Regions from separate parts of the Halobacillus sp. ABR2_026 genome, predicted to be linked through region 3. Evidence: riboswitches for the same ligand, from Rfam matches in the RefSeq annotation. Region 3 holds a riboswitch; each other region holds the start of a gene.
What was found. A riboswitch is a leader RNA that binds a small molecule or an ion and turns the genes downstream of it on or off. The one in region 3 is predicted to bind S-adenosylmethionine.

Region 1 (7,807 bases), 1.6 Mb from region 3:
TTAAGGGCTTGATTAATTTGATAAACAATCAGTTGTTCCATCAAGTAAAGATGTTCTAAAACTTCTAGAATGGACCAACGGTTTTCTTCCGGCTTGACGTCAGCTTCCTGTGTAGAAACTTGTTCAACGAAATTCAGGAGTTCCTCTCTTTTGTCTTCTAAGCCATACATACAAATTCTCCCTTTCAAGTGAAGTTACCTCGAGTTTATCACAACTACTATCAATGAATCTTTCCCGAGCCCTCCACATAATGAAACCTTTCCCCGACTCCATCGTATATACATTATGTGAAGAAGGGATTTATTGTATGACCAGGTCATACATATATTTCCATTATACGACTAGACAATTTGGAGGGGGCAAAGGTATGAGTGAATATTCCATTGAAGAGTTTATTCGGAAAACGAAGCAGGATGAATCGGAGAATGATTATTTTGAGTTGGAGACGCCGAGAATTCTGGAAGTGAATCTTCTTGATCAAGTCTGGGCCAAGGCGGGTGCGATGATATCCTATAATGGAAACATTAAGTTTGAGAGAGAAGGTATTCTTGAACATGGGGTTGGGAAATTGTTCAAAAAAGCGATGACAGGAGAAGGTAGTTCCTTAATGAAGGCGACAGGGAGGGGGCGTTTGTACCTTGCCGATCAGGGAAAGAAAATAACCATCTTTGACTTGGACAATGAGACGCTTACCGTTAATGGCAATGATCTGCTGGCCTTCGAACCGAGCATTGACTGGGATATTAAACTGATGAAAAAGGTAGCCGGTATGGTTTCCGGAGGGTTATTTAATGTGACGCTGAGCGGAAGCGGCCGGGTTGCAGTTACTTCCCATTATGAACCGCTGACGCTTTTGGTACGCCCGGGTGAACCGGTGATCACAGATCCACATGCTACGGTGGCATGGTCAGGTCACTTGGAGCCGAATTTCAAAACAGACATCAGCTTCAAGACGTTGATCGGACGGGGAAGCGGAGAGTCGATCCAAATGCAGTTCGAGGGGGATGGGTTCGTCATCGTCCAGCCTTTCGAAGAAGTATATACGACGGGCCAAAGCTGAAGCTGAATTTTTTACAGACAGGCATGTGCGTGTTATCCTTTGAATACAATAAATACAAGAGAGAACTTGAAGCCCATCGAAATTAATTTTTCAGTCTGTTATCCTTTACTTCTTTACACAAACGTAGTACTATGGGTACTAACAAAAATAAATAACGGAAACTTCTTATCCAGAGAGGCGGAGGGACTGGCCCTTTGATGCCCGGCAACCATCGAATCAATCCAAGGATTGACGAGAACGGTGCCAATTCCTGTAGAATGGATGACCATTCTAAGAGATGAGAGGATCGTGCGGATATTAGCGACCCCTTTTCTTACTGGATAAGAAAAGGGGTCTTTTTGTGGAACAACACGCCCGTCAAGGCTCTCGATAGAAGTTGCGTTAAGGGAAAGGAAAGATGTTATATGGCAACAGCTATTTTTGGTGCAGGATGTTTCTGGGGAGTAGAAGCATTCTTTGAAAAATTCGAAGGAGTTACTCAAACGAAAGTCGGTTATATCGGCGGCCATTTGGAGAATCCGACCTATGAACAAGTGAAAGCAGGGGAAAGCGGACATGCTGAGTCCGTTAAAGTGGAGTATGATCCAACGGTCATCACATATGCAGAACTTGTGAATATATTCTTTGAAGCTCACGATCCTACCTCCCGGAACAAGCAGGGAATTGATGTCGGGCATCAATACCGTTCTGTCATTTTTTATTCCGATGCAAGTCAACGCTACATTGCTGACGAAAAAATTAAGGAATGGGAAGAAAAAGGAATCTTTAAACGCCCAATCGTTACCGAAGTTGAACAGGCAACGACTTTTTACGAAGCAGAAGAACATCATCAGAAATATCTGCAAAAGCATGGCTCAGCGGCATGCTCCATCGGATAAAGCGAAAGGACCCTAGAAGGGTCCTTTTTTTATGGATGATAACCAAAGTTGGTCCTGAAGTTTCGTTGCTTTTTCATTCTTTATGATGCCGGGATCCATCCATTGCTTTAAGAAAGTACGCAGTTGGAAGAAGGATGCCGATCCCGGACTCAAGCAAGGCAAAGAAGCGTGTGATCCCGACGGGCAGCATATCTCCATAACCTACGCTTAATAATGTTTCACCACTAAAATAAACCAAATCCAAAAAGGAAGGGTCTACAGCATCTCGTGATGATAAACTGGTAACAAGGATGACTCCATTCGTGGAAAGTACGTAATAGATGATCGCAAATCCGATCAATACACCTGTAAGGACAAAGAATAATTGAAAGAAAAGGGCTGTGCTGAAATAGCTTTTCTTATAATGTTTGTTTGTGAAAAAATAAACCAGGTTGGCTGCGATGAAAATGATGGTCACGATGAATAAGGCTTGTACCATTTCGTTTCCTCCCTTCTCCTGAGATGAGTTAGCTGTCCGTTGCCGAGGAGAAACGGACGTTATGCAGAAACAACTACCCGAATGGCAAGTTATTATAAACATGGATGACATAAGGAAGGGGATGACTGTATGTGGATGAATGATGCGATTCTTATCATCATGTGTTTGTTCATGGTGCTTGGAGCGCTTGATTATTATGTCCTGAATCATAAGCTTTCTCTCGGATGGCGGTTTTATGAAGCCTTTATGATGATGGGTCCGCTCGCTCTGTCAATGGTCGGGATTATTTCTTTAGCCCCGGTGCTCTCACAATGGCTTGCCCCTGTCATCCGTCCCGTATTTTTATGGCTCGGGGCAGATCCTGCAATGTTTGCATCCATGATGCTGGCTATTGATATGGGGGCCTATCCGTTAGCAGAGTCTCTCGCTATAGAAAAGGAGGCAGCTACGTTTTCGTGGGCACTTCTCGGGACTATGATGGGGCCTACGCTCGTTTTCACCATTCCTGTAGCCTTGACGATTGTAAAAAAAGAAGACCGCCCATTCTTTTCCAAAGGAATCTTAGCTGGTCTGGTCACTGTTCCAATCGGATGCTTTATCGGAGGTGGACTGGCTGGTTATGAAGCAGGGTGGATGCTTCGTAACCTGACTCCTGCTCTTTTACTTTCTATAGGCATTGGTGCCGGATTATGGTTGTTTACAGATGTGACCATTCGTTTATTTTCTTATTTTGGAAAAACGATTGAAATAATAATCATCACAGGCCTTGTTCTTATCATTATTGAAACACTTACAGATATTGTTCTCCTCCAAGGTATGGCTCCGTTATCGGAAGGGATGATCATTGTAGGTAGAATTACGGTCACTTTAGCCGGGGCTTATCCTCTTGTCGCATTTATTAATCGCAAGGGGGAGAAGGTCATTGGTAAGCTTGGGAAGAAATTTGGGATGAATGCTACTTCTCTCACAGGGTTGATTGCCTCCACGGCTCACCATTTACCGATGCTTGCAACGATGAAAGATATGGATGATCGAGGAAAAACGGTCAATGCTGCTTTTGCTGTCAGTGGGGCGTTCGTTATTGGCAGTCATTTTGCATTTGTAGCGAGTGTTGAAAAAGGGATGATCTTTCCAGTATTAGCAGGAAAGTTATCAGCAGGATTACTCGCAGTCATTCTGGCTCTATGGATGACGAGGGAAAGCAAATCAGTTTCCTAACAAACCCACACGCTTTATAATAAGGACTGAATCCACAAAAAAGGAGTTTTTTCATGAAATCGCAAATGAAACAGCAGTATGATGAGTATATTGAGAAATTCAAGAAATCGGCTCCTCAAGAAACACAGGATAAAATGAAGAAAGCCATTGATGAACTGGAATCTTCCGATGAGGGCAAAGGTCTGCCTGCAGGTGAAAAAGCCCCTAATTTCAATCTTCCAGACGCCAAAGGCGAGACTGTTGAGTTGAATGAGCAGTTGAAAAACGGCCCGGTTATCCTGACTTTCTATCGTGGAGGATGGTGCCCTTACTGTAATATGGAATTGAGGGCCTATCAGGAAATTCTTGATGAGATTCATGGAGAGGGAGCGGAATTGATTGCCATCAGCCCGCAGACTCCGGACCATTCATTGAGTACTCAGGAGAAAAATGAACTGAATTTCCATGTATTAAGTGATGTGGGGAATGAAGTGGCGAACCAATATAATCTTGTTTACCAGCTGCCGGAGTATCTTGCGGAGGTCTACAAAGAGAAAGGTTTGAATGTAGATCAACATAACGGGGATGAGACGTGGACACTGCCTGTCTCTTCTACTTATATTATCGATAAAGACGGAACGATTGCCTATGAATATACGAAATCGGATTATAAAGATCGTGCAGAACCATCAGATGTTCTGGATGAATTGAAGAAGTTGAACAAGTAAACAGCAAAAGCGTCCTCTACAAGAGAGGACGCTTTATTTTTTAGGCTCTGTTAAAGTTCAGTGTTGATATTTGCAGCAACGGATGGAAGTGACAATGAATGATAGGATGGCGAAAAAGGTATTTATTTCCAAGTGCCGAAACCTTTAGATGATCTACTTTCACGATGTAACCATTGAATCTTGTTGGATTATTATATCGAAACGGATCCTTTCGCTAAATGGAAGGATTCTTGAAGACTCCGTTTCGAGATGGTTCGGGGTTCGTTATCGTGTTGGGTGCCAGGGGTGGCTGGGATTACATAAAAAGACTGACGTTCTTAAAGAAAAAATAAGCAGCAAGGATGAAAATAATGAGACCGCATTGCAGGCAGAGCCCTAGGATGCTGCACACTTTGCCTCCTAAAGCGAAACGGAAGCCTGGCTCATCAGTGGAAAGCTCCCGGAGAGCCTGATTAGCGAAAACAATCCCGGTCCACCCAAGAATCATACCTATGAATGGCAGGAAGAGGGAGATAATGCCTAAAACGCAGGATGTAACGGCCTTTTGGTACACCGGAGATCCCCTCCTATTTTGTATAGCGGTTCGCATAGCTGCTGGCTACAATCGAGTCCGGCTTGATTTTCGGTTCCATACCAAGCGACTCAATCCTTGCCATCATTTCATTGACGTAGACTCTTGTCCTGTTTCGGTCTCCACTTCCGATATCGATATGGCCCTCAATTGTAAACGTCGCTCCTTTGTAGATGTGAGGGAGGACTACCTCGATGAGAGCATTCTTTTTTTCTTCCGAAAAGAGAGTGGCTACTTGTTCTGTAAGGGAGGTTTCATAGGAAATCCGTTCATGTAAAGTCGTCATTTGCCGGTGGACGATTTCTTTGCGAAAGCATGCCCATGCGCCTTTTCCTACACGCTGGATGACGATGCCGGTAATGAAAAGGGTGTGGGAGGGATGCACTTGAGAATCCGTCCCCATCATGAGTTTGTAATTTCCGAGTGGGTCGTGCTTCATGAAGGTAATAATGTGGGAAAACACATCTTCGAATTTCATCTTTTTATGGGTAAGGTTTTGAAAATTATGGGATGGGTTCACAGTAGCCAACTCCTTTAATTTTTCGAAAGAAAGGGATTGTACGTCAATGAGCTAGTGACCATTCTGTTATTAAGATATTCATAGACCTACTCGAAAGATAACATGAATTTATCGAGAGTATGTGTATAGGATGAAAAAATTATGTGTTCAATCGAAAAGGAGAGGAGGATTTCCCTATCTGCAGCTTTTTTTGTTCATTCATTTCTTGAAATGATCGTTAGAATGGGGGAGGGGGATGTTTATGGATGTAAATGAAATGCTGCAGCAACTTCCTTGCCTAAGGGAAGGAGAAACCTTCATTTTAGGGATTGATGGCCTCAGCCGTTCGGGTAAAACGACGGTCACGAAAGCATTGGAAGGAGAACTTAAGAACAGGTCGATTCCAGTGGTGGTTTATCACATCGATGACTATATTGTGGAAGCCAATAAGCGGTACAACACCGGATATGAACCCTGGTACGAGTATTATTTCCTTCAATGGGATGTGGCAGTGTTAAAGGAGAAGCTGTTCAAAGACTTGGAAAAAGAAAAAAAGCTGGTCATTCTCGAAGGAGTATTTCTTCAACGGGAGGAATGGCGAGGATATTTTAATAGAATGATCTATTTGAAATGTTCGAGGGAGGAAAGATATTTAAGGGAAGAACCGGAAACAAGAAAAAAAGTCGATAAGTTTAAGGAGCGCTATTGGAAAGCTGAAGATTACTACTTAACCATGGTCGATCCGGAGGGGCGAGCGGATGTCGTAATCGTTTCTTCTTAATGAAAGGAGAAGAGGCACGGCCTCTTCTCCTTGAAACATTGAGCTAGAAGATAAATATCCAAAACAAGATAGCGGTTAGGACAAATGTGATGGCGTAAATAGTCGTAAGCAATGGGATGCTTCCCGTGTCGCTTCCTGCATTTTTTAATTGGACGGCATCGTCTTCAGGAGATGTTTTATTCTCCGCTTTATTTACATTCTTAGCAATGACGAGTGTCCCGATTAGAGCTGCAATGGAGACGATGGCGATCAGGCCATAGTAGATCGGATACATTGGATGTGCTCCTCTCCCATTTGTTACCTCTATTATAATAGAAGAAACGGAAATGTGCGAAACTCTGTTTGTTGATCACATATTCTCCGGGGCTTGGATGCCAAGCAGGGCCAGTCCTTCTTTCAATTGATAATTGACCATATAAATTAAAGAAAGAAGGGGTTGTTCTTCTTCACTGCCAATTATTTTTGTTTGGGCGTAGCATTTATTAAAATGACGGGCGGTTTCCAACAAGTGTTTAGCAAGTATGGAAGGATCATACTCTTTATAAGATTTTTTAATCACCTCCGGATAAAGTTGGATGGTTTTTATCAATGACCAGGTGGATGCTTTATGGATTTTTGTTTGGTAATTGATCGGGTTAAATTTCCCTTTTTCAAGCAGTGATAGCGTTCTTGCGTAAGTATATTGCAGATAAGGAGCTGTATTCCCTTCAAAGGTCAGCATATCTTCCAATGAGAACTCTACATCGTGTCGACGGTCATGTTTCAGGTCATGGAAGATGACTGCCCCCACGCCTACTTGTTCGGCGACCTCTTTTGCATTCTTTAGATTTGGATTTTTTTCCTTGATATTTTTAAGGGCCTGAGTAATACCTTCTTCAAGGGCCTGTTCCAGTAAGACGGTTTTTCCTTGGCGGGTGGACATTTTTTTGCCGTCTTGAAGCATCATACCAAAAGAGATATGCTTCAATTGGTCCGCCCAGGAATACCCGGCTTTTTTAAGTACATGTTTGATCTGTTGAAAATGGAGCGTCTGCTCACTACCGACTACATACAGCAACTCATCGAACCCGTGCGTGTTCCATCGGTCAATAGCGGCTGTTAAATCTCTTGTCGCATAAATTGTTGTTCCATTGCTTTTTTGAATGAGGCATGGTGGGAGTTCTTCTTGATCCAATCGTACAACCTGAGCACCTTGTGATTCTTCCAACAATCCTTTTTGTTGCAGCATTTGAAGGGTTGTATCCATTTTATTATTATAATAGGCTTCCCCCTGGGTTAAGTGGAATGAGATCCCGAGCAGGTGATAGATTTTTTCGAATTCTTCTAAAGAAACTTCTTTGAACCATTCCCATAAAGAAAGAGCTTGTTCATCGTTGTTTTCCAGTTTCTTAAACCATTCTCTTCCTTCTTCGATGAGGGAGGAATCTTCTTTGGAAGCCTCATGGAATTTTACATACACACGCGTCAATTCCTGAATAGGGTTCTCTTTAATTCCATCTTCTCGGCCCCATTTTAAGTAGGCAGCTAATAGTTTTCCAAACTGGGTGCCGTAGTCTCCGATATAGTTAATTTTCACAGGAGTATACCCGCATTTATGAGCCAGGTTGGACAGCGC
Region 2 (7,807 bases), 1.4 Mb from region 3:
CGTACCGATAATGTTGTGCCCACATGCGTGCCCGAGACTCGGGAGAGCATCATATTCAGCAAGGAAACCAATTGTAGATCCTGGTTTACCTGAAGCCTTACGTGCTTTAAAAGCTGTCGGGTGTTCCGGTATCCCCGTATCCACATCAAAACCTGCCGCTTCAAGAAGAGATATTAGTTGCTGGGACGCAAAATACTCTTCATTTCCAACTTCAGGATTCGCGTGAATCGCATGACTGACTTTCAGATATTTCTCTCGATGAAATTTCAATTTCTCTTCTATAGAGGCTTCTAATGAATGATTGATACCTATACTCATACTCGCCCCCCCCTTTACCAACCGATGTCTTCCAGTGGAACAAATGTAGGAATGAGCGACTGATTGTATACTTCCTCGATGTGTTGAGCTACATCTTCCTGTTGGTAGATTTCTACGATTTTTTGATACGTTTTATTGTCGGTTTCATCCGCACGGGCGGCGATGATGTTAATATATGGTTGAGCCGTTTCATCCTCAATGGCAATCGCATCTTCAACCGGAACAAATCCAGCTTCGACCGCTACACCATTATTAATGATCGATGCTGATACATCCGGCAGAACACGAGGGGTTTGAGCCGCGACAATCGGTTCAAATTCAAGATTTTTAGGATTATCCTTCACCTTGCTTAAATCGCCGTTTCCGTCAAAATCATCTGGAAGTCCAATCAAACCAGATTCTTCCAGAAGCAAGAGCGCCCGGCCCATGTTAGTCGCTTCTTTCGGTATGGCAATTGAGCTTCCATCGGGAATTTCACTGACATCTTCATACTTGTCAGAGTAGATACCCATCGGGGCAATCAATGTGGTGCCGATCGGAGCAAGATCCAAGTTATGTTCTTCAATAAAAGAATCGAAATAGGAGACCGTTTGGAAAGCATTCAAATCGATGTCTCCGTCCGCAAGAGCCATATTAGGACGAACATAATCAGCAAATTCGACGAGCTCAATTTCAATGCTTTCTTCAGCCGCTTTTTCTTTGATTTTCTCCCAGATTGGTACTCCTGACCCGTTCAATCCCACTTTCACTGTCTTAGTTTCCTCAGAGGCTGCCCCGCTTTCATTCGAGCAACCTGCGAGTACAAGACCTCCTATGACGATTAAACTTAATGCAATGATCCATTTTTTCATCATTAAAACCTCCTATTGTCTTCGTATCTTTTTAGACGCCATGTTTCCGATCGTCTGTGTGATTTGTACAATTAGAACAAGTAGTAAAACTGTAGCGATCATGATATCTGTTTCAAATCGCTGGTATCCATACGATATCGCGAGATCTCCAAGACCTCCGCCTCCTACGAAACCGGCCATAGCCGATGCTCCCACCAGACCGATCGTCGCAATCGTTAAGTTGAGGACAATCGAACTTAACGCTTCCGGTATGTATACTCTGCGTATGATCTGCCACGGGGTAGCTCCCATCGCTTCCGCCGCCTCAACGACTCCAGGTTTCACTTCCATGAGGCTGCTCTCTACCAAACGAGCAATATAAGGAGCAGAGAAAATCACGAGTGGGACGACCGCTGCTGCAGTACCTATCGAGGAACCCACAAGCAGTCGTGTAAATGGCAGGATGGCCACAAGCAAAATAATAAAAGGAATAGAACGGAAAAAGTTCACCACGGCACTGAAACCCCCGAACAGTGTTTTATTTTCCAACAGCCCTCCCTGTCTCGTTACGACGAGAAGAATCCCCAAAGGCAGGCCGATCAAAGTAGCAGCCAGCAAGGAGATCCCCACCATCAACAATGTCTGATACGTCGCTTCCCAAATCTTCGGCCAAAAATCCATTAAGTTAACCTGCATGTGAAGACACCTCCTGGACCGATACTCTTTGTTGAATATGATTGATCACCCGGAGAATTTCCTGATCTTCCCCTTGAAGTTCTACGACAAGGTGACCGAACGGTGTACCTTGAAGTTCTGTAATTTGCCCAAACAGCACATTCACTTCTACAGGAAATGATTTCGCCACCTGAGAAAGTACGGGTTCGCCAGCCCTCTCATCTACAAACGTCACCCTGTAAATATTCCTCGCGGATCCTCTTTCCTCAATCCCTTTTAAGATCGATGCCGGGATGTCATTTTCAAGGACCGTCCGAACAAAATTTTGAGTGGTCGGATGTTGAGGATTCGAGAAGAGGTTGAAAATCGATCCTTTTTCAATCACACGTCCATTTTCCATGACGGCGATCCTGTCACATACATCTCGAACGACATTCATTTCGTGTGTAATCATCAGAATCGTTATCCCGTATTCATCCCGTACTCTTCTCAACAGCTTCAATATTGATTTTGTTGTTTCTGGATCCAAAGCCGATGTCGCTTCATCACATAGCAAAATATCTGGCGATGTGGCTAAAGCCCTTGCAATGCCGACTCTCTGTTTCTGCCCCCCGGATAATTCCTCTGGATATTGCTTCGCTTTATCAGAAAGGCCGACGAATTCAAGGATTTCTTCAACCCTTTCATTCACCTCTTTTTTCGGGGTCCCTGATAATGACAATGGAAAAGCGACATTGTGGTGAACAGTCTTGGACTCAAGCAGGTTGAAATGTTGAAAGATCATCCCGATTCGCTTCCTCACCTGCCTCAAATCAGGCTTGGAAAGACTGGTCAATTCCTCCCCATTCACCAGCACCCTTCCTTCCGTCGGCCGCTCCAGCAGATTGACAAGTCGGATCAAGGTGCTTTTACCGGCTCCACTAAAGCCGATCACTCCAAAAATCTCACCTTTCTGAATAGTGAGATCCACTTGGTCTACAGCTCTCAAGTCATTCCCATTGTGATCGTAAACCTTTGAAACATTTTCGAACTGGATCATTTTGTCCCCTCCTAGACGCAAAAAGAGCCCCTCTTCTTAAAAAATAAGAAGAGGGGCTCCCAACCTGTATGAGATACCGTCTCTCCTCATCTTTCACATGCATTCGCACATGCTGGAGTTGGCACAGTTTCTGATCCATAGATCAGTTCCGCTGCCGAGGTTTCGTAGGGCCAGTCCCTCCACCTCTCTAGATAAGAAGAAAATTCATTTGCTTTTTTATTGATGTTGCCAATCATAATACAGCTAAAAACCTTTGTCAATTTAATTCACTAAAATTTCCGAAATATCGATCATTACGTCATTTTATGCCGGAAAGAAAATGCGGCTCTCCTCTCAAATTAAAGCTGTGTAAGGTTCTGCCGCTGAGAATGATTAATTTCATACCTCAACGGGTATGGATAAGAAGAATTTATGATCAAGGAGGGTCTTTCCATGTTTCATTATACTGTGGAAACAGACAAAGGAATTGATGAAGCCATCGAGAGTCTTGAAGCTAATTTGAAAGAAGCACAATTCGGCGTATTATGGAATTTCGACATTAAGGATAAGCTTCACGAAAAAGGACTGGAATTCGAAAAAGAATTTAAAGTCCTGGAAGTCTGCAATCCCAAAGAAGCTCAACGCATTCTAAATGAAAATGTAATGGCAGGGTATTTCCTCCCTTGTAAGATGGTCGTTTATGAAGATGGACATAAAACTAAAATCGGTATGCCGAAACCGACTTCCCTGACAGAAATGGTCGATGATCAAACCATTCAGGAAATGGCCGGTGATGTTGAAGAAAGGTTAAAGCGCTGCCTTGACCAGAGCGTATAATATCCCAAAGAGCCACCTTAAGCGGTGGCTCTTTTCATTCCTCCCTCCACTCAATGTTCAATGGGAGGTAAATCTTCCGCTTTTTTTCCTTTTAACGAATAATGGAACGCCCCCTGGCTTGTAATTGCAGCATAAAAGACCTCTTGAATTTTGTGTCCTCCTAGTGCAGTATTCAACCATTCCTTGTCCCTTCCTAAGCGGGCCAAGAGATCTTCTTGCATTTGACCATCAAGAATAAGTGGAATATCATAACCCCCACCCCTATGTAAAAGACCAAGGTCTTCCCGTGTCGGCGTTTCTTTTTCGTTTTTCAACTTTACCGAGAGTTGGCCATTAGGTTCGATGATCCCCAAAGAGACACTCCCCAGTTCAAATACTTTCTGTTCCCTGAGCATGTGTGTAATGTTATCAAGCGAATAGTGAATCCTTGAAATATTTTCTTCCACCATTCTTCCATCATAAACCACGATCGTCGGTTCAAAGGTTAGAACTTTGCCGATCGTTCGATGGTGGAGCTTCACCCATACGATAAATTTCTGTAAAAGAGCGATAACAATAATCGCTGTCACCGTATGAATATGATCAATCTTAGGATCTGCGATATCTGCTCCAACAACAGACCCCAATACGAGCACGACTAAAAAATCAAATACAGGAAGCTCACCGATTGAACGCTTGCCCATAAAGAGACCTACCCCCAGAAGCAGAGGCAGAATGGTCAAAATTCTTCCGATTACTTTAAGGGTATCCATCCATAACTCCATATTCCTCACCTCGCTTTTAGTTTGATACGGACTTATAGGCATTATCCAAGAAAATACGAGCTTGGGTGTTGACATTATACCTACAGGGGTATATTATGAGTCATGTACTGTTCAATAGCGAACGATCCACACTTCACAAGGGAGGTCTTATTCAGTGGAATATAATGATGCAGCCAAAAATAGAATCAAACGCTTGGAAGGTCAACTGCGAGGCGTTCTGAAAATGATGGAAGAAAATAAAGACTGTAAAGATGTCATTACTCAGCTTTCCGCTTCCAGAAGTGCGATTGACCGTGCGATCGGGCTCGTGGTAAGCTCCAACCTTGTGGAGTGTATCCAGGACGCTGACGATCAAGAAAACAAAGAAGCATCCATTAACGAAGCCGTTCAATTGCTTGTCAAAAGCAGATAATTTTTTTACAGCAAAATATACCCATACGCGTATAACTATAAATATTAGGAGGATGAAGCATGTCTGAAACAAAAAAGACGAATATTGTTCTATTCAGCGGGGATTATGATAAAGCAATGGCTGCCTATATCATTGCAAACGGGGCCGCAGCTTATGACCACGAAGTTACGATTTTCCACACCTTCTGGGGATTGAATGCCCTTCGTAAAGATGAGAATATTCAAGTAAAGAAAGGCTTCATGGAAAAAATATTTGGTAAAATGATGCCCCGTGGAGCAGATAAGATGGGCATCTCTAAAATGAATTTTGCAGGGTTTGGCCCTAAAATGATCAAAGATGTGATTAAAAAACACAATGCAATGCCATTACCAGACCTCATTGAAATGGCTCAGGAACAGGAAATTAACTTAGTTGCATGCACAATGACCATGGATCTTTTAGGATTGCAGAAAGAAGAATTACTGGAAGATATTCAATATGCAGGTGTAGCTGCTTATCTTGCAGATGCAGAAGAGGGAAATGTGAACCTGTTTATCTAATGAGGAGGAATCATATATGAAAACAATGACAGCAAAAGAAGTAGAACAACAACTATCTGAAGGTAAAGAACTAAACATTATCGATGTACGTGAAGATGAGGAAGTGGCAGAAGGTATGATTCCTGGGGCAAAGCACATCGCACTGGGTACTGTTGAAGAACGTACAGATGAATTGGATAAGGATACGTCTTATATTATGGTATGCCGTTCCGGCGGTCGCAGCGGTCGTGCATCTCAAATCCTGGCCGAAAAAGGATACGATGTGACGAACATGGAAGGCGGCATGATGAGCTGGGAAGGCCCTACTAAATAAATGACTGAACACAATATACCTGCAAGGGTAGAGGAGGAATGTAAGAATGGAATTGAAAACAGATCTTACGTTAGATGCCAAAGGATTAGCTTGTCCTATGCCTATTGTGAAGACAAAGAAAACAATGAAGGACATCGAAGCTGGGCAAGTCCTTGAGATCCAGGCTACTGATAAAGGTTCAAAAGCAGACCTTGAAGCATGGTCGAAAAGTGCAGGACATCAGTATTTAGGAACGATTGAAGAAGGAGACGTCCTCAAGCATTATATCCGCAAATCAAGTGGTGAAGAAGAACAAGAGAAGAAACATCCGAATGTTGTAGACAACGAAGAGCTGGATGTTCTGCGCAAGAACGATGATGTCCTGCTGGTAGACGTGCGCGAATCTGCTGAGTATGCCTTCGAGCATATCCCTGAAGCAACGTCTCTTCCACTTGGAGAACTAGATGAACGTGCAGATGAATTGGATCGTACGAAGAAGATCTATGTCGTCTGCCGTACAGGAAGCCGCAGTGACCTTGCTGCTCAGAAGCTTTTAGAAAAAGGGTTTGAGCATGTTTACAATGTAATTCCAGGCATGAGTGGCTGGAACGGCGAACTAACAAAACTTTAAATCTATATTTTTTTACGAAAAATTATACCCCGGGAGGTAATAAGATGGCTGTAAAAAACATGACGGTTAAACAAATCACCGATAAAGTGTTGAATAATGAAGAACTTTTCCTTCTTGATGTACGGACCGAAGACGCCTATCAAGATTGGAAAATAGAAGGCGAAAACTTTTCTTATCTGAACATTCCTTATTTCGATCTCCTTGATGGTGTCGAAGAAATTGTCGATCAGCTTCCAAAAGAAAAAGAAATTGCTGTCGTTTGTGCCAAAGGCGGATCTTCTCAAATGGTTGCTGAAATGCTTGTGGAAGAAGGATTCGAAAATGTTTACTCCGTAGAAGGCGGCATGAAAGCCTGGAGTGAACATCTGGAGCCTGTCAAAGTCAATGACCTGAAAGATGGCGGCGAACTTTATCAGTTCGTACGTATCGGGAAAGGCTGCCTTTCTTACATGGTTGTATCTAACGGAGAAGCAGCGATTATCGACTCAACAAGAATGACAGATGTTTATGTTGATTTCGCTAAAGAACTCGGTGTGAAAATCACGAACGTCTTTGATACGCACTTGCACGCCGATCACATTTCTGGTGGACGCAAAATTGCAGAACAAACAGGTGCCACATATTGGCTGCCTCCCGAAGATGCTGGTGAAGTGACATTCGATTACCAACCACTTCGTGATGGAGACCATGTCACGGTAGGAAATACAAACATCGATATTCATGCGTTGTACTCTCCTGGACACACGAAAGGATCCACTTCCTTCGTTGTAGATGATCAATACTTGATGACAGGCGACATCCTATTTATTGATTCTATAGGACGTCCGGACCTTGCCGGGAAAGCAGATGACTGGGTCATGGACCTTAGAGAAACTCTTTATACACGTTATAAAGAGCTTTCTGACGAACTAATTGTCCTCCCTGCTCACTTTATGATCATGGATGAGTTGAACGAAGACGGTACAGTTGCAGAAAAACTAGGAACGCTTTTTGAAAAGAACCATGGTCTGAACATTGATGATCAGGATGCGTTCAGAAAAATGGTAACAGAGAATCTTCCGCCTCAACCGAATGCTTATCAAGAGATTCGTGAAACAAACATGGGTAAAATCAGCCCGGACAATGAAGATCAGCGTGAAATGGAGATTGGGCCAAACCGTTGTGCCGTGAGATAAAAAATCATGAGCCTGGAAGCCCACGCTCTCCACAATAAATAACTTAACATTTGGAGGTATTCAATTATGAACGTAGCAAAAACACTGGATGCAACAGGATTAGCTTGCCCAATGCCGATCGTAAAAACTAAAAAAGCCATGAATAACATCGAAGCGGGAGAAGTATTAGAAATCCACGCAACAGACCAAGGTGCAAAGGCAGATTTGACCGCATGGGCAAAATCAGGTGGTCATGAACTTTTACAAACAGAAGAAGATAACGGTATATTCAAGTTCTGGATCAAAAAAGGAGAATAATCAGATCACGCCTGACTGA
Region 3 (7,807 bases):
ATGAATGCAGATGTTTTTTACATCTTCATGAGTGATGAACCGGCGATTAAAGATAACTATGAAGAGTGGACAAATCACCCGCTTTGGGCAAACCTGGATGCTGTTAAAAATGATGAAGTTCACATGGTAGACGAAGTAACATGGAATATGGCCGGGGGAATTCGTTCCGCTCATTTAATGCTTGATGATTTATATGACCGATTTGATTTAGAGAAATAAACCCCAAAGATAGGAGGTTTCCTCCTATCTTTGTTTCTTTGAGGAGAACCGTAATGACTAAACGATTCATAACCGGACCTTTTCGGTTGTACATATTTTTTGCGCTGTTGCTTTTATTTTTTATGTCTATGACTTTAAGTATTTTAGTGGGTAAGACACCGATTGCTTTATCTACGGCTTGGGATGCCTTCTTCCATTTTGACGCTTCGAATACGAACCAAATCATTATTCGTACATCGCGCCTGACAAGAACGTTGATCGCTATTACCATTGGTGCCAGCCTGTCAATTGCAGGTGCATTGATGCAGGCGCTCACCCGTAATCCGCTGGCAGCACCCGATATATTCGGAGTGAATGCCGGGGCTTTATTTTTCATTGTAACTTCTGCTACCTTCTTTTCTGTGGAATCTTTGAGTGGATACATGTGGATTGGATTTCTTGGTGCTGCTGTAGCAGGTACAATTGTCTATCTGCTTGGTTCGATGGGAGGAGATGGTTTATCCCCTATCCGGATTGTTTTAGCGGGGGCGGCGATCAGTGCATTGTTCATTTCCTTTACGCAAGGAATGCTTGTATTGGACGAACAACGGATGCAAAGCGTTTTATTTTGGCTTTCCGGTTCGGTAGCGGGTAGAGAGCTCAGCATCCTTCTTCCGGTTCTTCCATTTATCGGAGGAGCGATTATTCTTTCCTTTCTAATCGGAAAACCATTGAATATTTTGATGACGGGGGACGATGTAGCTAAAAACCTCGGCCAGAATACAGGACTTTTGAAATTAACGATTGGTGTTATCGTCGTTTTCTTAGCAGGCGGATCAGTAGCAGTCGCTGGTTCTGTCGGGTTTATCGGTTTAGTCGTTCCTCATATTGTTAAGGGATTAACAGGACCTGATTATCAATGGATTTTACCAATGAGTGGTCTGTGCGGTGCTACGTTATTGTTATTGGCTGATGTAGCGGCAAGACTTGTCATTGCTCCCCAGGAAATGCCGATCGGTGTGATGACTGCCATTTTTGGAACTCCATTCTTTATTTATATTGCCAGAAAAGGAGTGAAGAAAAGTGAGTGATCATTTCACACTTCGAAGTAGAGCTGGGAAAGTATCGATGCAAGTTCATAAGCGATCTTTATTGGCTCTGTTTGTATTGCTTGGAGTTACAGCCGCTGTTTTTTTAATCAGTCTATCAGCAGGCAGCAGTTACATCCCCCTAACTACAGTAATCGATGAACTAATGGGTGAAAGTGAACAGGCTTTCATTTTGAATGAGTTACGACTCCCACGTGTGCTCATGGGCTTGTTTGTAGGTGCTGGTCTGGGGGTGTCCGGTTTAATTTTACAGGGGATGATCAGGAACCCGCTAGGTTCCCCTGATATTGTTGGGGTTACAGGAGGAGCATCAGTAGGAGCAGTCATTTTTATCGTTTTTCTATTAGGCGAAATAAGTATCCATTGGCTACCGCTGGCCTCAATCTCAGGAGCGGCCATTACGACAATCATTATATATCTATTATCTTGGAAAGATGGCGTTACCCCTATGCGGTTGATTTTGATCGGTATTGGAATATCAGCTTTAACGAATGCTGTCGTGACCATGTTTATGGTTTCAAGTGAATCGACGATTGCTTCGAAAGTATATTTGTGGTTGACCGGTAGTTTATATGGCGCGAACTGGCAAGAGGTTACCATTCTCATTCCGATTATAGTTCTACTGATTTTCTTTTCCCTTTTCTTTGCAGGGGTGGTGGATGTTAAACAGCTGGGCGACGATGTAGCTACCGGGATGGGGGTGCGTGTCCAGTTTTTCCGATTTCTATTAATTTCATTAAGTGTTGGTTTAGCTGGAGCAGCGGTTGCTTTTGCAGGAGGGATTGCGTTCGTTGGCCTAATCGCCCCGCATATGGCAAGGTTGTTATTGCAGAGATCCTTTGCCTACTTAGTTTTCGGTACTGCTTTAATTGGAGCATTGATCGTTATGTCGGCTGATATTATTGCACGTACAGCCTTCTTACCTTCTGATATCCCGGCAGGCGTATTCACGGCTGGTATCGGAGCTCCATTTTTCATCTATTTATTATATCGAAATCGAAAGGTGATGAGTGAATGAATTCCATATCCTCTTTACTTGAAGAGACGGAATGCCTTGAGTTTCTACGCCATCAACAAAAGCGCATCAGTGCGCCCAATCTGAAGGTCACGGCTTCTATGATGATGAAAAAATACGCACAAATTCTACCTGCGAAAATATTAGAGTCTATGTTATGGGAAGACAAACCCAAAATCATTCCTATTACGGCGTGCAGGATTAGCGAAAAGTTGGAGATTAGCGTAGATGAAGACCAAATTTATTATGTTGATACAAGGGAAGAAGCATGGAGGCAGTTATTCAATCATCACCTGAGACTGGTATTACAATCCTTTCATGATCGAACGAACTTGCCGACGATAATTTTATGGGAAAATGTAGCCGTTCGAATCAATTCATTTTTTAGAAAAGCTATGGAAAAATATCCAGACTACCAGGAAAAAATCATTCATTTGGCGAAAGAACTGAATCAATTGGATGGCGGCTATTTTAATTGTGAAAAGCATCCGATGGCTGCGTATCTTTTGGATCATAGGGTCCTGGGTGAACATAAAGTTCGTCAAACTTGTTGTTACTTTCATAAATTAGACAAGAAGTCGGAAAGTCTTACTCATTGTTTGGTTTGTCCACTTCAAAGCTCAAACCGTTGTTCTTAACAGAAATGAAAGATGACTCTAAGTGGAGTGATTAAAAGGTGCGATTGATTCAGAGAATCTATCGCACCTTTTATTATTCTGTAAATTACGTTCGCTTTGAAACCGATTCTTCACGATCTCGTATGAAAATGAAAGACATGGAAATTTACGAATGATGATAAAGGAGGAATTATGCGACGATTATCGATCTTTGGAGTTTCGCTGTTCATTATTTTGACCGGGTGCAACGGGTATTGTTCCTTCTGAAAAAAAGGAGCTTAAAAAAGAACCTGTAGACCAAGAAAAAATGTACATGATGGAAACGAGTATCAACGGGCAATCCATGCAGATATTTTCTGCTTATGAATACGTGGATCAGTTTGTAAAAAAGGCTAAGGACATAGGGGGTGCCGAGGAACGGAAGACGTTGTGGAATGAGGTCGTAATGGACCAGATAAAGGATCGTTGTTTGAGTGGAAAGTACTCTCATCTGGTGGAGGGGTATATAAATTCTCCACCAGAAAAGTTGGAAAAGGTCGAAGAGGAAATCAAATTGCTGAGAGCTTCGGAATCAGAGGAAGCAGTTCTTGAAGCTTTGATAAAATCTTCAGATGCCCTGCTTGGCCCAGATACGACCGTTTGTCTTCTTCCAAGTGGAGAGATGGAGTTTTCAGGAGTAAATGTAGGAGCAGGGAAGATATCGATTTTCTACTTTCCGTGTTTTAACAACCAACGATTGAAACATACGGTTGGCCATGAGTATCATCATAGCACGTGGACGTCGCTATACTATTTATTGTCATTTAAAATCCCCCAGGTATTTTCCGAGACCGATTGACGTCCTGAAAGTGTATGGTAGAATAAAAGCCATGAACATTTGAATATTTGGAATTTTCTTATCCAGAGAGGCAGAGGGACTGACCCTATGAAGCCTCGGCAACCGGCTGATTCATGTACGGTGCCAATTTCAGAGGATCGCAAAAGCGGATCCGGAGATGAGAGAGTGTTTAACAGCAATCGAACGTTTGCCTAAAACCCTTCTCTCTTATTGAGAGAAGGGTTTTTTATTTTAAATAAGGAGGCCGGATATAGGGAACGATTGGATGAACAAGTAGTGAGGAGAGGTGAATGATATTGGTCTTAGCAATGATGGTTTGGGTGGGAGTCATGATTTTTTCCTTCCTGTTAGGTACATACCTCTGCTACAAAGTGGAAAAGTCCGGCGTTAAGCGTTGGGGAGCTACCGGGCGTCTTTTTAAGTACAAATAAGATTTAGGAAGGAAGTTGTTTAACGAATGATTTGGTATGTTGTTGTATTCAGTTTTTATGTCCTCTTTCTCATTTGGGCAAACATTAAAAGCTTAAAAAAAGCAGAATCGATCGATGATTATACAACGGGTGGTCACCGGATGGGGCTCCTGCTTGGAATCGGTACCACATCAGCAACGTGGGTAAGTGTGGCGTCAGTCATCGGTGTTCCTGGGTATTTATATAGTTCAGGTGTAGCGGCAGTCATCGGCTGGGTCGCCGGCTGGTGTTTTGGAGGGGCATTGATTCCAATCGTCGCCTATAAAATCCGACGACCTGAAAAGCCTGCACGAACTTTTCCTGAATTTATCCGACAAAGGTTCGAGCCTTTTCAGAATAAGAGTATATTACAGGCGATTGTCGGCATTCTCATGTTCATCGGTTATCTGCTTTTAGTCAACATTCAAGTGACAGGGTTCGGAATCGTCTTTTCAAGTATTACAGGCATTGATTATAAGATTGCAATTTTTGGTTTTTTACTTTTTATATTAATTACAAGCGTTGGTGGGTTTTGGTCTGTGGCAGCAACAGATACATTGAATACGATTTTAATCGCCATCGGAGTACTGCTGGCGAGTGGAGTGGTTTGGTCACTGACTGGCGGAATAGGAAACATCCTGGATACGCTGGCAACGACTACAGCTCCGACGAACGTAGGTGGCCCCGAGCTGGAGGAAGGGATTCTGCTTTCTCCTTTTGGAACATTCGGGATTGGTGCCCTTGTCTCCATATTTATATCGAATTCCCTGGGGACTCCTTCTTCTCCTCACTGGGTGACTAGAATGTTGGCCCCCCAGAACGTGAAGGTTGCAATTATGCAGGTGATGGGAACGATCCTCGTATTGATTTTCATTATGGGGCCGCTTATCATTATCGGATTAGGAGCAAAAGTACTTGTTCCAAGCATCCCTGTAGGAAAGACAACAGATTATATTATCCCTTTGGTGATTCAGGAGTACACACCGCCGATCATCGGTGGCATTACACTGGTCGCCATTTGTGCCGCTGCTATTTCCACGGCCAATTCAATGCTCCTGCACTGCGCGACTTCTTTGTATTACGACGTATACTTGAATATAGCACCAAGAAGGATTAGTGAACGTAAGTTCAAAAACTGGCTCCGTTTGAGTATATTTGCTATAGCAACGGCAGCCGTACTTCTAGCTATAAATCCACCGTGGTTTTTAGCTATGGGATTTGTCTATGTGTATGGAGGTTTTGGTGCGGCGTTCTTCCTTGTGGTCTTCTTAGGATTGTACTGGAAGAGGATGAACAGAGCCGGAGCTTATGCAGGAATCATTATAGGTTCTGTTGTTTATGTGACAGCAAAGGCTTTGGGCTATGAATTGCCATTCGTCATTGCGGTAGTCTGCTCATTAATTGGTGTGTTGCTCGCTGTTTACTTTACAAAGCGAACGCCTCTGGAAGCATATGAACCTTATTTCGAAGCAGACATCAGTGAATCAACACAACAAGCGCTGAATAGAATGAGAGCTACCCAGGATCATCCTGGAGTGAAAAAGGGTCAATCTAACATAGGCTAGGGAATATAGACTTTTTTCTTATAGCGGCAGCCTCTTAACAGGCTGCTGCTTTTTATATGGGCATAGCAATAATCCAACGCTTCTGGCAGGAAATAATATTCTGGGGGCTGAATCACTAGAGGTTCTTATCGACTGAAACATATTTCTTCCTGGCACGTATACTTAGGAGAAACCGAGCAACTCCAAGGGAAGGGGCGAGGATATGAAAGTCGTTGAGTATTTGTTATTGATGATCGCTATGGCAGGTATATGTACCTATCTTTTTTACCAAGCCGATTTTCTAGTATACATAGCTTTGTTTGGAGGTATTGGATTCTCCATTTTACATTTCATTCGCACTTATGATAAGAGAAAAAGAGCTGTACTTGGGAATCCTGATGCCCATTATTACAATACATTTGATGTGGATCATGATGGTTTTTCCTCTGATGACAGCTTCATAAGTGATGATGATCATTCGTAATCGGTCAGCGTGACCGTTCTGGTCTCCATGGAAAATCACTCCGTATCCAGGACTTCGTCACAGGTACTTTTGGCGAATGAGTATAGTCGACTTTATGAAGCATATAGTGTTTTAAAAAGGTGTGAATGCTTTGGCCTATATGTTTGATAAAGATCGGTATGTGGATGAGCATTCGTTGAGTATAAGTGTTAAAAACAAAGGCCTGAATTATGGGCTGGGTTGTATAGATGGGATCCGTGCTTTTTGGAACGAGGATCAGAAGCAATTGTTCATTTTCAGATTAAATGACCACTTGAGAAGATTCCATCAGTCGGGAAACAGTCTCTTTATTCATATCCCCTATACGATCGAGCAATTAACAGCGATCGTCAAGCAGCTGCTTTTGATAAACCAGGTGACTGAAGATGTCTATATTCGTCTTATATGCTTCAAGGGGGCAGATACTTTACGTCCAACATTACAAGACACTTTCAACCATTTAGCCATCTATACCGACGTAACGGATTATGAACCTAAACCATACTTAAAGGTCGGAATCTCTTCCTGGACAAGAATAGGTAGCAATATGATTCCTCCTCAAGCCAAACCTACAGCAGGTTATATGAACTCCGCATTAGCCATTTTGGAAGCAGCCTCTAACGGATTTGATGAAGCTCTTTTCCTGACTAGAGAAGGGTATGTCAGTGAGGGTGCTGCTGAAAATCTCTTCCTTGTTAAAAGAGGCAGCATCATTACACCACCTATATCTGATGATATTTTACCCGGAATCACTCGGCAGACAGTTACAGAAATAATCAGGAAAGAGTGGCATTTACCTGTTTATGAAAAAAGTATAACGAGAATGGAGTTATATGAAGCGGATGAAGTGTTTTTAACAGGAACGGCTATAGGGATCAAACCAGTGGTAGAGGTCGATCGGAGGCCGATAGGAAATGGAAAACCGGGAAAAATGACGTTGGAGGTATATAAGATTTACAACGAAATCGTTCGTGGGGGCAGGGAAGCTTATCATTCTTTTTGTACGCCATTGTACGAATGGAAAGAAATGTGAAAGGGCTGAAATCATGTGAAGATTACCACAGGAAAGAGGGGGCGTTTCGTTTGCCCCCCTTTTTTATATATTTTTATCGTTGCCGAATTTCTTATAGAGCGCTAAGGGAATAAAAACAGTAAAACCACCCAAAATACAGTAAATAACACCTGTCCATACATAATGATCGGTAATATAGGTTTGGATGAAAGTGATGATTTTTTCCTCAAATCCCATAAAAGCTAATATAAAGATGAAAACGATGAAGCTCTGTATTTTATTCATTTGCCACCTACCTTTACAATGATCCATTATTCATAGGTGCTTCCTCTTCGACAGATTCTTCGTTTCGATCTACTTAACAATAACCTTATTTAAGCTGGGTAAACCCTGTTTGTTTAAATTTGGAAAAATGTCGCTGGAATCTACTTTCTTTTTATAATGACTAAATAGAAAAGGAAACATATGGACGCTTCCCATGAAAAGTGGTGCAGGAAAAGTCGGGTTCATGAAGATTACCGAT

Region 1: another riboswitch for S-adenosylmethionine. It lies ahead of msrA (peptide-methionine (S)-S-oxide reductase MsrA); the one in region 3 lies ahead of ACXADE_RS12205 (sodium:solute symporter family protein).
Region 2: another riboswitch for S-adenosylmethionine. It lies ahead of ACXADE_RS18830 (methionine ABC transporter ATP-binding protein); the one in region 3 lies ahead of ACXADE_RS12205 (sodium:solute symporter family protein).

Annotation. Positions count from the first base shown of each region.
Region 1 is NZ_JBSWTM010000001.1:762,988-770,794, forward strand. Features, by position in the region: gene ACXADE_RS03840 (DinB family protein) at 1-170, opposite strand, end outside; gene ACXADE_RS03845 (AIM24 family protein) at 368-1,060, shown strand; SAM riboswitch class I at 1,223-1,344, shown strand; gene msrA (peptide-methionine (S)-S-oxide reductase MsrA) at 1,465-1,938, shown strand; gene ACXADE_RS03855 (ion channel) at 2,012-2,416, opposite strand; gene eutH (ethanolamine utilization protein EutH) at 2,546-3,634, shown strand; gene ACXADE_RS03865 (peroxiredoxin-like family protein) at 3,688-4,341, shown strand; gene ACXADE_RS03870 (DUF4190 domain-containing protein) at 4,637-4,894, opposite strand; gene ACXADE_RS03875 (ribonuclease H-like YkuK family protein) at 4,908-5,390, opposite strand; gene ACXADE_RS03880 (AAA family ATPase) at 5,674-6,192, shown strand; gene ACXADE_RS03885 (hypothetical protein) at 6,236-6,466, opposite strand; gene argS (arginine--tRNA ligase) at 6,542-7,807, opposite strand, start outside.
Region 2 is NZ_JBSWTM010000001.1:3,712,619-3,720,425, forward strand. Features, by position in the region: gene ACXADE_RS18815 (M20 family metallopeptidase) at 1-318, opposite strand, end outside; gene ACXADE_RS18820 (MetQ/NlpA family ABC transporter substrate-binding protein) at 333-1,169, opposite strand; gene ACXADE_RS18825 (methionine ABC transporter permease) at 1,182-1,844, opposite strand; gene ACXADE_RS18830 (methionine ABC transporter ATP-binding protein) at 1,834-2,862, opposite strand; SAM riboswitch class I at 2,946-3,060, opposite strand; gene ACXADE_RS18835 (DUF302 domain-containing protein) at 3,295-3,678, shown strand; gene ACXADE_RS18840 (DUF421 domain-containing protein) at 3,729-4,442, opposite strand; gene ACXADE_RS18845 (metal-sensitive transcriptional regulator) at 4,597-4,854, shown strand; gene ACXADE_RS18850 (DsrE/DsrF/DrsH-like family protein) at 4,914-5,393, shown strand; gene ACXADE_RS18855 (rhodanese-like domain-containing protein) at 5,410-5,706, shown strand; gene ACXADE_RS18860 (sulfurtransferase TusA family protein) at 5,753-6,316, shown strand; gene ACXADE_RS18865 (MBL fold metallo-hydrolase) at 6,361-7,491, shown strand; gene ACXADE_RS18870 (sulfurtransferase TusA family protein) at 7,558-7,788, shown strand.
Region 3 is NZ_JBSWTM010000001.1:2,341,397-2,349,203, reverse strand. Features, by position in the region: gene ACXADE_RS12230 (ABC transporter substrate-binding protein) at 1-219, shown strand, start outside; gene ACXADE_RS12225 (FecCD family ABC transporter permease) at 273-1,289, shown strand; gene ACXADE_RS12220 (FecCD family ABC transporter permease) at 1,282-2,325, shown strand; gene ACXADE_RS12215 (hypothetical protein) at 2,322-2,960, shown strand; gene ACXADE_RS12210 (DUF2268 domain-containing putative Zn-dependent protease) at 3,253-3,777, shown strand; SAM riboswitch class I at 3,833-3,941, shown strand; gene ACXADE_RS12205 (sodium:solute symporter family protein) at 4,235-5,791, shown strand; gene ACXADE_RS12200 (hypothetical protein) at 5,994-6,254, shown strand; gene ACXADE_RS12195 (branched-chain amino acid transaminase) at 6,394-7,305, shown strand; gene ACXADE_RS12190 (hypothetical protein) at 7,369-7,569, opposite strand.